Linked DNA regions of Candidatus Minimicrobia sp. QA0096. The protein of the gene in region 2 binds, or shares a complex with, the protein of the main gene of each other region. Links are inferred from orthologs where the notes say so. Each region holds a gene or a part of one and is shown on either strand. Other genes may lie near its edges.

Evidence for each region.
Region 1: rplL (region 2) and rplS share a complex: the UniProt entries of both Escherichia coli proteins name them as parts of the 50S ribosomal subunit. The link is inferred for Candidatus Minimicrobia sp. QA0096 from one-to-one orthologs.

The regions. Positions count from the first base shown.
Region 1 is NZ_OZ017288.1:253,615-260,694, forward strand. The notes cover bases 1,370-4,302. They hold rplS (50S ribosomal protein L19), read right to left. Parts: upstream 3,131-4,302; coding sequence 2,609-3,130; downstream 1,370-2,608. Other genes in these bases: AACH20_RS01370 (ribonuclease HII), read right to left, coding at 1,370-2,058; AACH20_RS01375 (hypothetical protein), read right to left, coding at 2,042-2,539; AACH20_RS01385 (NAD(P)-dependent malic enzyme), read left to right, coding at 3,294-4,302. In the rest of the region: AACH20_RS01360 (M1 family metallopeptidase), read left to right, coding at 1-291; AACH20_RS01365 (hypothetical protein), read left to right, coding at 560-946; more of AACH20_RS01370, read right to left, coding at 1,069-1,369; more of AACH20_RS01385, read left to right, coding at 4,303-4,427; AACH20_RS01390 (hypothetical protein), read right to left, coding at 4,430-6,001; AACH20_RS01395 (GspE/PulE family protein), read right to left, coding at 6,039-7,080. UniProt on the Escherichia coli protein: This protein is located at the 30S-50S ribosomal subunit interface and may play a role in the structure and function of the aminoacyl-tRNA binding site.
Region 2 is NZ_OZ017288.1:125,348-132,443, reverse strand. The notes cover bases 2,195-5,143. They hold rplL (50S ribosomal protein L7/L12), read left to right. Parts: upstream 2,195-3,454; coding sequence 3,455-3,832; downstream 3,833-5,143. Other genes in these bases: AACH20_RS00635 (DUF2797 domain-containing protein), read left to right, coding at 4,604-5,143; AACH20_RS00640 (hypothetical protein), read left to right, coding at 4,083-4,598; rplJ (50S ribosomal protein L10), read left to right, coding at 2,865-3,389; AACH20_RS00655 (WhiB family transcriptional regulator), read left to right, coding at 2,305-2,631. Also shown: rplA (50S ribosomal protein L1), read left to right, coding at 1-318; AACH20_RS00660 (hypothetical protein), read right to left, coding at 1,718-1,999; more of AACH20_RS00635, read left to right, coding at 5,144-5,479; AACH20_RS03695 (DUF2690 domain-containing protein), read left to right, coding at 5,620-6,078; dnaX (DNA polymerase III subunit gamma/tau), read left to right, coding at 6,420-7,096. UniProt on the Escherichia coli protein: The binding site for several of the GTPase factors involved in protein synthesis (IF-2, EF-Tu, EF-G and RF3). Is thus essential for accurate translation.

The DNA.
Region 1 (7,080 bases), 130 kb from region 2 along the record:
GTGTATTTAATTCGGGCCAGAGAAAGCCGCCAGATTGCGTGGAATTGGCTGAAAGAAAACTGGGCGTGGGTCGAAGATACGTTTGGCGAAGATAAAAGCTATGATGACTTCATTCGCTATGCCGCCACAGCCCTACTAACAACCGACGAACTTAATGACTTTCGACAATTCTTTGAACCGATGGAAAATATTCCAGCCCTCGCCAGAACGATTAAGCTGGGAATTACCGAAATATCAGCACGCGCTGAACTGATTAAACGAGACAAAGAGGCGGTTATCTCCGCGTTGTAAATAATTTGGTCGCATTATTTTATGGTTTTTGACAAAATCTATTGACATTTTATTCTATTAGTGGTATAAATAGACACAGCTTTTGTTGACAGAACAAATGTTTTGTCTGAAAGCGCACTTTGACAAGTGAAGAGAATCTATAAGACGAAGGTGAGATTTTGCGGTATTCTAATAAGTGCCTCAAAACCTCATCTTCGATATATGCCATCCGGGCGTTGATCAGTGTTTCCAGCACGGGCGTTCGCCCAGATGAGGAGAGAGTACTACAATGTCGTTTATTACCGATGAAGTCAAGGCAAAGAGGGCTGCCAACCTCAAGGAAACAGAGGAGAGGATGGAGACACTCAGGAGAAATGAAGTCTCCCGTTTTCTCGAAGAGGGAATCCCCACACTGTGCGAGGAAGCCAGGAAAGCCGCAATCAATGAATACCTTATGAAAGGTAAGCTTCCAGATAAGATCTGTATCTCTGATCATAACCGTCTAGTCACTCCGGCAGTTGCAAACAGTCGCGGGTGTCGTAAGGAGCTCCTTAAGAAACTCCAGAGCCTCGAAGAGAAGGTCTGTGGTATTGAATTCCAATACACAGACTCCAACACGTGGGGAATTACTCCCGACCCCTGTATTGTCATCTACTTCTCCAACAACCAGGAGTAGCAGGCAATAGCCTCGCAAACATGGCGAGTCTGTAGACTCTCCGTCAGATTCTCTCACTTGTCATGTTTGCTCCATAGATGCGTGTCTATGCTGATGAGTCGGAAACGACGAAAGCGAACAATTTACTCCAACACCACACATTCTTCAACTACAGGCGGATTTCCGTCGACAGAAATTGCCAGCATTTGCATATCACAGCTTCCATACTGCGCATTTTTGGCAATGAATATTTCAGCAGCAAAACGCATTTGTTGCTGTTTTTTATTTGTAATCGCCGCCAAGCCATCGCCAAAATTGTCATTTTTACGATATTTGACCTCTGTAAAATATAAAACATTATCTTTTTTACTAACAATATCAATTTCACAATATCGCGTTCGCCAATTCCGCTCTATAATCTCATGACCATCAGCGACCAACCAATCCGCCGCCGCTTGCTCACCTTTATCACCAGTTTGACGCGTTGTGTCTTTTTGCTGGTTTTTAGACTTTCCGTCGTCAGACGCATTTTGCGAATTCGCCCCAGTATTAGCATATTTAGCCAACGGCGCAAAACTCAATCGATGAAGTGGCGTTATGCCCAGATTATCAATAGCCGCTCGATGCTTCACCACACCATAACCAACGTGCGAAGAAAAATCATATCCCGGATAAATATTATCCTGCTTCGCCATAAATTTATCGCGAGCCACCTTAGCAATAATCGACGCCGCCGAAACGCTCGGAATCAGACCGTCGGCTTTCGCTATAATTGTTACATACTTTTCTAGCGGTGTGCCCGCCAAAAAATTGACCGTCCCATCGATAATAATCTCATCAAACTTCGAGCCATTTTTCTGACATTTCGCTTGAATTTCTTTGACTGCGCGCCGCGTCGCCAGTTTAAGCGCCTCGCTCATCCCTATTTCATCCAGCTCCTCAGCAGAAACCCAACCCAACGCCCAAGCCGATGTTTGCTCGCGAATTTCCTCATCAAGCAACTCACGTCGTTTTTTGGTCAATTTTTTACTATCATCCAGTCCTTCAATTTCAGCGCCACCCAAAACCACCGCGCCAATCACCAACGGTCCAGCCCACGCGCCGCGCCCGACTTCATCAATCCCCAGAATCACCTGACAATCTTCCCTTTTTCGTTATAAAATCCGCAATAGTCCAGCCAATCCAAACTGTTGCCGCGCCTAATGTATTCGCCAAAATATCCCAATTCGTGTCGTCCAATTTTATACTCGCCAAGCCCACCTTGACCATAAATAATTCCGCCAACTCATTAATACAACCCAGTGCCGAAACTAAAGCAAATACTGAAAACGCCATCACCAACCAGTGCGCCCGCCATTTCATCGACGAAACCAAATACACCCAGAACAGCCCCGTAAATAGACCGCCACCCACAAAGTGTGTCGTAAAACTAGTGTCCTGTCCGTCAATCAACGGCGATGGCAAATACCAAGATATGAAAAACAACAAACACGCTACGTAAAGTAGCCAGCGATATTTTTGCTCACTATCAAAGCCGTTTTTCTTCAAAGCATAAGGAGCCGCCACAGCCAAGGTCGTCGGAACAAGGACGGATATATAATGAAATATTGCCATATTGAGATTATAACATGAGAAAACCGCCTCAGATTAAGAGACGGTTTTTAATGATTAGCCAATTGACAATTACGCGTCTTTATGGCGAGCTGCAACTTCAGCAGCCTTAGCGTCAAGTTCAGCCTGAGCGGCATCTTTTTCAGCTTGTTTTGCAGCAGCAGCCTGAGCAGCTTCTTCCTTCAAGCGTTCAGCTTCCGCTTCTGCCTTAACGTCATGAATGTCATTAACAGCAGCGCGATCAAAGTTCTTAGCTGTCAAGCGAGCTGACTTACCGCTACGCTGGCGAAGGAAGCTTAAGAACTTGCGGCGAACCTTAGCACGACGAACAATCTCAATCTTCTCAATCAGTGGACTGTGCATCAAAAATGACTTTTCAACGCCAACGCCTGAAGCAATCTTTCGAACCGTAATGCGTGATGTGTGTGATTTTTTATTGTCGGTGCGGATAACAACACCCTCGAACATCTGAATACGCTCTTTGTTGCCTTCCTTAATTTTCTGGTAAACGCGAACTGTGTCACCACTGCGAGCATCGACAACTGCTTGCTTTTTTTGTGCTTGGTTGATTTTGTTGATTAACTCAAAACTCATAATTTTTCCTATCTTCCGAACTCGCTCCGACTGGCCACGCAGTTGTACCTCTGCGGCTCCACATCAAACAAAGCTCGAATATTTAACTCTCGTACAATTACATAAGATAATAACACAAATATGAAGAAATATCAATTAAATAAAATTGGAGTATAATATAGTTATGGATTACAATAAATTAGCACTCGAACTACACGAAAAATACAAAGGTAAAATTACGACTAGCCTCAGAGATAAAGAGGAGCTTAATCGCGACAAGCTTAGCGCTTATTACAGCCCTGGCGTCGGCGCAGTCAGCCAAGCAATTGCCGAAAATCCAGCCGATTTACCAAAGTACACTTGGACAAACAATCTAGTCGCCGTAATCTCAGACGGCTCAGCGATTTTGGGCTTAGGCAATTTGGGACCAAAAGCCGCCATGCCAGTCATGGAAGGAAAAGCTTTATTATTTAAGCATTTTGCCGATGTCGACGCAGTGCCAATTGTGTTAGACGTTCACGAGCCAGAAGAAATTATTGCCACCGTTAAAGCCATTGCGCCAAGTTTCGGTGCCATCAACCTCGAAGACATTGCCGCACCAAAATGCTTTGAGATTGAAGAACGATTGAAGGCAGAATTAGATATTCCAGTCTTCCACGATGATCAACACGGCACAGCTGTCGTTGTATTAGCGGGCTTAATTAACGCCGCTAAATTGACAGGACGAGACCTGGCAGATTGCAAATTCGTGGTCATCGGCGCAGGCGCAGCTGGCACGGCAATCATCAAATTGTTAAATCTTTACGGGGCAAAAAACATCGTAGCGGTAGATAGCCGAGGAATTGTCGGAAAATCACGCACAGATTTGAACGCTGAAAAAACCGCGCTATTGGAATACGTCGACGCATCGCAATCTGGCTCAATTGAAGACGCCATCACTGACGCAGACGTATTCATCGGCGTATCGCGTGCAGGACTTCTCACTCCAGAATTAGTCCAAAAAATGGCGAAAGATCCAATCGTATTCGCACTAGCAAATCCTGTTCCAGAGATTATGCCAGATGTCGCCAAAGAAGCCGGCGTCGCAATCATCGGTACAGGTCGTAGCGACTTCCCAAATCAGGTCAATAACTCTCTGGCCTTCCCTGGAATTTTCCGCGGCGCATTAGATCACGGAGTTAAGAAAATCACCGATCAGCACAAATTAGCGGCTGCTGAAGCGCTAGCTAACCTGGTCGAAAATCCAACCGTCGACAAAGTCGTCCCAACTGCATTTGATGAGGGTGTTGTTGAAGCTATTGCGAATGTCATTAGATAAGCCTAAGCACCAGCACCGTACTTAGCCGCATCACGAGAGTTTCCATCTATAAACAGAGCCACTAACGACTCCTGGTTCTGTTTGTCGCAAGCTCCTAAGAATAAAACTACTTCAGTCACTCCAGCTTCCTGAAGAGATTTTTTAGTCTCACTTTCATCGGGCATATCTTCAATGCTGACTTTTGACACATAAACTCTCTTGGCGTTATGCGTTTGTTCTTTCCAGGCGTAAATTATAAACGGATAAAGCTCTCTTAATCTGTTATTTAAGCCAATTGGCAAACCGACAGACTTATCTTCTGAAGTTGCTACACATTTAGCAGCCATAGTTAATTTGTCCTTAATAATAGGTAGAATGTCCCGCTTCTTCTCGTCGTTTTCGTATCCAGTCATTTTATGCTCGACCTTTTTAGCCTCTTCAGTGCGCGCGTCGACTACTGCGACCACAGTACCGTCACCACCACGCTCAACATGCAGTACATCCACAATAGAATCTTCTTTAAGCCACGGAAACGTCTCGCTATCAAGCGTCACAGCATCTCCCGCCTTCAATCCAATTTCTACCAACTGAGAGCTGCCTTCTTCGATTGTCGGCTTCGATTTGTTTGATCTTTTTCTCTTAGCAACTTTTTTCAAAGACCCGCTCGCAATTTCACCCGCCACTTCGTAGGTTCTGAATTTTTCAGAAAGAACCTTTAGCTCACCTTCTAGAATTGACTCCATTTTTTCTTCCACCACGGATTTGGCAAGAGTTCGCACATTCGGACAATTTTCCTCAAATACAATTTCCGTATATTCACGAGCTAACAACTCCTCGTCCAGATCTCTCATCCCGTCCGCACAATCGAGTATGGTTTTAGCCCACTCCAAGTCTCTTTCATAATTAAAGAAGGCTTCAACGCGCTCCATACGTACATCAACATTGCTCTCGAGCATTGCATTAAATTCGTCATATTTAATCCCTGAAAAATCCGCCAACAGCTTGACTAATCTGTCCGTATTTTCACGAACTGGATCATATTCAGGCTGACTTACTTCAAATTCTATAAATGAAGAAGTATCATCTTTCTCATGAACACTATCAATCACAGTCTCCTTAGTCTCTAATGTGAGTTGTATATATTCAGAGTCGGCAGCATCTGGGCTAAGATTATTATTCCTCTGAAATTTCTTTACTTTAGGAATTTTATGTCCTTCAAGATTGCAATACTTCGGAACATTAACTTCCGCTATTTTAGCGGGAAAAATTTTATCTAACGACGATATAAAAGCATTTAGTGAGGCTTTATACTCCTTATTAAATTCCTCTTTTAACCGAGAACTCACTTCGTAAAAATCATAGCGGATCTCCAAATATTCAGGAGACTGGTCGTATGCATCCTTAGCCTGCTTAAGACTATCAATTACAGGCTTATATTTCTCAACCAAGTCCTTAAATATGGATGAATCTTTGGACACATCTTCATATATATATTCAAGGAAATTGATAACAGTATCAAAAATTTCACAGACAGAGTCTTTCTCAGACTCTGAAGATTCGCTATCGTGACAAGAGTGTTCCGGAATTTCGCTCATAAACTGATATTTTATCAGTTTATGGCTATAAAGTCAATTATATTACTCTGTTAACTTCTTCTAATGTTGTTTCGCCACGAAGAGCCGCCAACACGCCAGCCTGAAGCAACGTCACCATACCATCTTCTTTTGCAGCCTTTTCAATCGCTTCCGTATGAACATCTTCAACATCGCCGCGCAAGAATTTCTGAATATTTTCACTCACGACCAGTTGCTCCATTACTGGAATTCGCCCCTTGTAGCCAAACGGAACGTCATCCGTCGGCACCGCACGCCAAAGCTTAAACGTATCCAAATCTGGGCAATCAACATTCTCTGGCAAATCCTTCAAGACTTCTTTTACCCACTTACGAGTCGCCCCGTCTGGCTCATATTCTTCCTTGCTATCATCCCACAATCTTCTCACTAGTCGTTGAGCAATAACCAGCCGAACCGCCGAGCTAAAAATCGGATTTTGCCCAATCATATCGATCATACGACTAAACGCCGCCGCAGTCGAATTGGCGTGGAAACTGGACAATACCAAGTGTCCCGTAATTGACGCCTGAATCGCAGTCTTCGCAGTTTCATTGTCGCGAATCTCGCCAACCATCACCACATCTGGGTCAAGACGCAAAACACTGCGCAAACCATCAGCAAACCTCTGTCCATTTGTCGTATCAATTGGAATCTGAGCAATCCCAGGAATCGTATTTTCTACAGGATCCTCCAGCGTGATAATCTTTCGATCCTGAGTATTAAGAGCGTTCAAAATACTATATAACGTCGTAGACTTTCCTGAACCAGTTGGACCAACCATCAACAACATTCCGCGCGGATGAGAAATAACTTCATCGATTTGCTCGCGCTCTTTCTTTGAAATGCTCAATAGATCCAAGTTCAACATTGACTCATCAAAGTTAAACAATCGAAGTACCAGATCCAAACCGTACACCGTCATCACGGCTTCCACACGCAAATTCAGCACGTGCGATGCGCCATCTCTATGAATTTCCTGCTGCATATGTCCAGACTGAGGCTCTCTGGAAGCGGTAGAAATATTCGCACGAGACGCCAAAGTCGCCATAATCACTCGATAT
Region 2 (7,096 bases):
CTTGGTAAATACGCACGTTTGCTTGGCCCACGCGGTTTGATGCCAAATCCAAAGTCTGGCACTGTCGCTACTGACGTCGCTAAAGCCGTTTCTGAAGCAAAAGCCGGAAAAGTTGAATATCGCGTTGATAAGCAAGCCATCGTTCACTTGTCAATCGGTAAAGTATCATTCGGAGCTGAAAAATTGTCAGAAAACGCACGCGCATTCTTAACCAGCTTGAACTCCCAAAAGCCATCCAGCTTAAAGGGTGTTTACATTAAGAGCGTTGCAATTGCCACAACTATGGGCCCTGGCATTAAAGTAGAGAACTCTCTGTAACCTTTTATATTTCAGGCAACTAAATCCCGTCGATTCTGGCGGGATTTTTGTGTTACTATTGCATTTTTCATTTTTTATGATAAAATAGTAAAGTCCACCTAGATGCTGATGTTCAGATCTCCTGATTTCCAGCCTAGCTGGATAAGGACCTTAACATCTGTATCTATTATTCACAAGAGAAAGGATGGTGCGAAATGCACCAGCAGCACAACACTCCACTGAGAGTGCCCGTAGCAGCAGCCCTCGTGGCGCTACTCATGGCGTTCCTCTTCGGAGGGGCGTCACGCGCCGACGAGGCGCAGTCGGCAGCCGAGGCCCAGTCCTCGTCTGGTATTGTTGCCGAGGCCCAGTCCTCGTCTGGTATTGTTGCCGAGACCCAGTCGTCTGGTGTTACTGCCACAGTAGCAGATACCAGCAACGAGACTCAGTCTTCGTCTGGCGTCGCTGGCGAGGCTCAGTCGAGCAGCACTGCTAACACTGAACAGTCGTCGTCCGGTAGTAGTGTCGCCACGGCGGCAACCACCGACAGCAACTGTACTCCTCGGCCGATTTCAGCCGAGGAAATTCAGACTAGCCTGAAAACAACTGACGGCTCGCCTGAGTACACCGCCTACGAGGCGGTGGAATTCGCAGTGAACCTGACTCTTGCACAGAATCACTGTGCTGGAGATAGCATCACCGTATCTGTGCCGAGCGAACTTGGCACAGACACGGATTTCACACCGATTCCAATGACAACCCCGGAAGGGGTCATCATTGGGCACGCCACCTACTCTGCCGACCACACTGTGTCGATCAAACTGACCGATGCCGTAGAGGTGCCCGGACGAGTGAACTTCCACGCCTCGGCGTGGTGGCGCGTCCACATGAGTAGTTCTCTTATTCCCGGGGAAACCCGAGAACTGAAGTGGGACGTTGGTGGCACTGTTCGCAGGACGACCATCCGAGTGGGCACCTGCGACGGGTGTTCCCACGTTGGCAAGGACCCCTCTAAATGGGGTTCTGTGGATGACTCTAGGCAGCACGTGACAATCGTGCTGCCCACCGCGACCCAGGACAACCAGCAATTCGTCGTAACGGACATGCTGACCTCCCCGGGTCAGTCGTTCGTCTGTAGCAGCCTGCTCAATGGACGGGTTGGGGTCTATTCCTCGGCCGGCAACTGGGGTCAGCCCCAGTATATCCGGTTTGAGGAAGCCAATGTCGCTAGCTGCTCTAGCGACAAGGCGGTCGTCAAAGTCCAGCTTAATACGGGTGAAAAAGCCCGATTCGAGCTGAACATCGACGTCAGTTCCACAGACCCCGGTCCGTGGACTGACAAGGCAACCATCACGTCTCAGGATAAGTCCTGGGACATGAGTGCCCGGGTTGTTCGACGTGAGTCTGGTGGCGACGCGGGTTACGATACCCGCCCAACGCCGACTCCAACTCCGGCACCCACACCGGAACCGTCGGTAACCCCGACTCCCGTGCCCACGCCGACCCCGTCGACGACTCCTGAACCGAGTCCGTCAGCAACACCGTCGGCACCCACGCCGGAACCGAGCCCGTCGGTGACGCCGACCCCAACTCCAACCCCGGAACCGAGCTCAACACCGTCGGCACCCACGCCGAGCACGACCCCGTCGGTGACACCGACTCCGAGTCCGAGCACGACGCCTACGCCCTCGGCTATCCCCACACCAGCACCCCAGCACAAGAAGCTGGCGATCACTGGTACAAGTGGAGGTGCGATCGCTGGCGCGATTGCGCTAGCTGCCCTCGGAGGCATTGCCCTTTGGGTGCGCCGTCGTCAGACGTCACGCTCGGAGAGGTAACCCATCTCGTCGAGGGGTGTTAGTTTAATCGACTAGCACCCCTCGACAGAACATACAGATACAGAAAAAAGTTAGGAGGTTCTACACCCGCTCTACGGAGCGGGTTTTCTCTTTGATTAGACATAGAAGTCTATTGATTTTATTACGTTATTATTGTAAAATAGTAAATATGTCAGAATTAAGTAACGAGAGTCTACTAGAAGGCGCCGAATGCGCGAAACTAGCCCCCGAAGAAGCTGATCGCTTGTTTTTCCAAATAAACCCAAATACTCCAGACCAAGATCTAAGGGGCGTCAGAAAGACAGAGGTCGCGGAAGCTGCCATAGCTATGTGCCGAAAATGCCCAGTATTAAAACAATGCTTAGAATATGCACTTCGACACCCAGAATTTGCCGAATATGGCGTGTGGGGAGGCGCAACTGTCGCTCAACGCAGAAGAATATTACGATTAGGCGAAAATGCGATAAATAAGGCGATTGAATCGACTGGAAAATAATCACCATAACTCTTGTCTTTCGTTGTCATTTCTGCTACAATGGTCTGGAACATTACCAAAGACAGTGGCGACTTGACGTAAAACAAGTATAAAAATGCCACCGAGGGATGAAACTAACAGTTTTATTTGACGTCTTTGGTAGTGCGAGAATCAAAGACGTTTTTTGATTCTCCATTACCGCACGTTAACAAATTGGCACATAACAAATTAACTCAATCAAAGAAAGGATTTTTATGGCAATTTCACGCAATAAAAAACAAACTTTGGTTGCTGAACTGACAGAGCTATTAAAAGACGCTAAGGGCACGGCTTTTGCTCGATATCAAACCCTTACCGTTGCCGACCTACAAGAACTACGCAAGGCTGCTCGCGAAGCGGACGTCACCATCAAGGTTGTTAAAAACCGATTGGTACGCGTAGCTCTTCAAGGAATCGACACTTACAAAGAAACCGACACCAGCTTATTGGTTGGTCAATTGGTTTACGCTGTAAGTAGTGAAGATGAAGTTATGCCAGCTAAGGTATTGGACACGTTTGCAAAAACACATCCAGCATTACAACTTGCAGGTGGCTTCTCAGGCGAAGGCTTGGCAATTAGCGAAGCTGACGTTAAAGCATTGGCAGGCCTACCAAGCAAAGACCAGCTCGTTGCTCAAGTGGTATCACAATTGCTATCACCAGTACACGACACGGTCAACGCGCTTGGCGGCAATTTGCACGGACTTTTGGACGGCATCGAAGCCAAAGCTGCTGCTTAAGTTTAGCAATCAACACTAGTAACGTTGCATTCATCGCAACAATATAATAATAAAGGAGAATATCAATGGCTGATATTAAGAAATTGGCTGAAGAACTTGTAAAATTGACAGTTCTAGAAGTTAACGAATTGAAAAATCATCTTAAAGAAGAATACGGCATCGAGCCAGCTGCTGCAGCTGTCGCTGTTGCTGGTCCAGCTGCTGGTGGTGACGCCGCTGCTGCTGACGAAAAAACTGAGTTCACAGTTACTTTGAAAGACGCTGGTTCTCAGAAGGTTGCAGTCATCAAGGCTGTTAAAGAAATCACAGGCCTAGGTCTAGGTGAAGCAAAAGCTATCGTTGACGGCGCTCCAGCACCAGTCAAGGAAAAAGTTTCTAAAGACGAAGCTGAAGCTGCAAAGAAAACTTTGGAAGACGCTGGCGCTACTGTCGAGCTTTCATAATTTGTTATATAACGCCAATTTGTTTCGTTTAATCACCGTCCGCCCTGGGCGGTGATTTTTATGTCGCCAATCTTAATATCACGAACCGCACACCATTTTCAAGAGTAAAATTTGCAACACTTTTTCGTCCATATCTTATAGCGCTGTGGAAAATCAGAGAAAATTAGATGACACGACTTGATATAAATGTAGGGATATGCTATATATTAGTTAAGTATTATAAAAAATAGACAAAGGAATTGCGAGAACCATGTCTGAATTACCAGAAAAGCAAATTAAGCGTCTGAGGACACTTATTCAAGAGGCGGAGACCAATTTAGCTGCCGCAAAAGAATTATTGATTAGTATTATTGGCGACGACGGTCAAGTTGTCACACCAAAAACTTCGTCAGATAATGTAGCAGGAAAGATTATCGAAGGCGTATTTGACGGACAAATGATGCTCAGTCCTGACGGTAAAAATTACCCAATCCCAGCCAACTACGCTTCAAAGTCGAAGCTGGTTGAAGGCGACTTGATGAAATTGACAATCGCTGAAGACGGCAGCTTTATTTATAAGCAAATCGGCCCTGTGCCTCGAAAACAAGTCATCGGAACACTTGTCCAGCACGACGGAATTTACTACGTCGAGGCTTCCGGTCGCGAATATCGTATTTTGCTTGCTAGCGTAACTTACTTCCGAATTAACGTCGGCGACCAAGTTACAATCATCATCCCTGAAGACAATCCTGACGCAACTTGGGCTGCTGTCGAAGCTGCATTGTAAATATTATGCTACCGAGCGAGTTCTTGCTCAGTTACGCCAGTTTTAACGCTGATAATAAGCCTTTTATTAAATGTCAAGTTGGTGATAAAATTGAGCGTTATGAATTATTTGGACAAGATTTATCTCTTAAGTTCGATTTTTCTGTTAAATATTGCGCGGGTTGGGTGGATTTTGAGAATCGCTGTAGCCAAATTTGTCCAGATTACGCCACGGTTGATGAAAAGTATGAAAATTGCCTAAAATGCCGCGATAAAACCGGCTTCAATCCAGCATTTTACAATGCCAATTCGGTTTCCGCCCAACAAGAAAAAATCAATCAAAATCCGCACTTTGTTTACTTGGCGTACTTCGCGCCGAACGTCATAAAAGTTGGAATCTCGCAAGAAGAGCGCGGAATTCGGAGATTATTGGAGCAGGGAGCGCGATTAGCCGTAAAATTAGAAACGTTTTCTTCGGCATTGATCGCCAGGCAATACGAGGCGAAAATTTCCAAGCTGGACGGAATAGTTGAAACTCTACCAGTTCACAAAAAGATGGAATTGATAAAACAACCTTTTGACTATGCGATTGGCGAAAGGGAATTGCGACAAAAATTACTTGAAATTGAGCAAAAAATTGGTGTGTCGTTTCCGAAATCCGAGCTAATTCCTTGCGAAGATTATTTTCAAACCGCTGGCGTTGATTTGTCACGTGTTATTTTAATGAAGAATTACAGTCAATTAGTCGGACATGTACGCAGTGTCATCGGCTCAATTGCCGTCACTGATTACGATGGTCAGCTGCTGGCTTACAACATCAAAAAGCTTATTGGCTATCGGGCGCAAAAAGTTGACGGCGTCATTGACATAGAAATACCCAGCACGCAGCTGGCGTTGTTTTAAGAGTAATTTAACCGCGAGGCTTTTGTTAACATTATTACTTTTATTTTAGAAGAGCAGGGGTTGACTTTTTGATAGAACAGAAGTATAATTCTACTCATCCGAGAATAATCTCGGTGTACGTTTCACAATCAGAGGAGTTGATGATGAACAGCAAGAAGCGATTGGCGGCATTTATTGCCATCATTTCTCTCGTGTTCTCAGCGATGACGCTAGCCACCCCACCCGCCGCTCATGCCGTCGGGTGCTACGGAGACTGGTGCTCAGGACAGGACGCAGACGCAACGGGCTGCAGTGCCGATGCCGTCACCACCCAAATCTACAACCACAAGGAATTCTCCTTGCATGTTAGGTGGTCGCCAACCTGCAAGACAAACTGGGCTCGCATTTTCATGCATAGCCCAGGCTGGATCAAGTGCACTCGTAGCGGATATCTGAAAGCTGTCCAGGATACTGGATACACACAACAGGTATACTTCGATGCAATATGCGCGCCAGTCGTCACTGTACGCTATACGCCGATGATCTACTCGCCGGCACATAAAGTGCGTGCAGTGTTCGTGGACCAGAACAACTTCACATATTCAACACCATGGTCGTGAGACCAGTCCCTCGCTCTCTATTCAAGTATAGAGAGCGAGGGTAAAACACAGCAAAGGAGGCTACTAGTGAGCTTAACTACAATATTATTAAATACTTCAATAGTACTGGCACGATACTTGCCATACATCTTGGGAACGGTGACTCTAATTACATCAATATTCATCCTTAAGAAAGAAAAAATTAGCAAGAAGTCTAAGGCTCTGCTGTTAACTTGCATAATTACTGCCATTATCACAATAATAATCGTATTTATGCGATCTCGAATACTCGGAAATCACATTTGTTAACTTCTGTCTCAAGGTATAGTTTGCTATAATTATCTCATGAGGAGCATGAGGGGATGAGTCAGGCGCTATATCGTAAATATCGCAGTCGCAGTTTGGATGAAGTTTTAGGTCAAGATCACGTGACTAGTATTTTACGTCGAGCGTTAGAGCAGGGAAAAATTGCTCATGCGTACTTGTTGACCGGACCGCGTGGCGTGGGAAAAACATCGGTGGCGCGAATTCTGGCGCACGAGATTAACCACTTGCCATATGATGACGATTCTTCAAACTTGGATATTATTGAAATTGACGCAGCCAGCAATAACGGCGTTGACGACATTCGCGCTTTAAGAGAAAAAGCCCAAGTCGCGCCTGTTTCTGCACCGAAAAAAGTTTATATCATCGACGAAGTTCATATGCTGTCAAAATCAGCATTTAACGCGCTATTAAAAACCCTGGAAGAACCGCCAGAGCACGTGGTGTTTATCTTAGCTACAACTGACGCCGACAAACTTCCAGCCACCATTCTTAGCCGTGTCCAGCAATTTTTCTTCCGCCCAATTCCAGTAGAAATTATGACGCGCCAGTTAATGAATATAGCGAAAAAAGAAGGATTTGCAATCGAAGAGGATGCTGCCAGGTTAATCGCTGAACGTTCCCGTGGCGGATTCCGTGACGGCATTAGTACACTTGACCAATTGTCGATTTTAGCAACCCCAAACCAGCCGCTGACAGCGAATATGGTTACCGA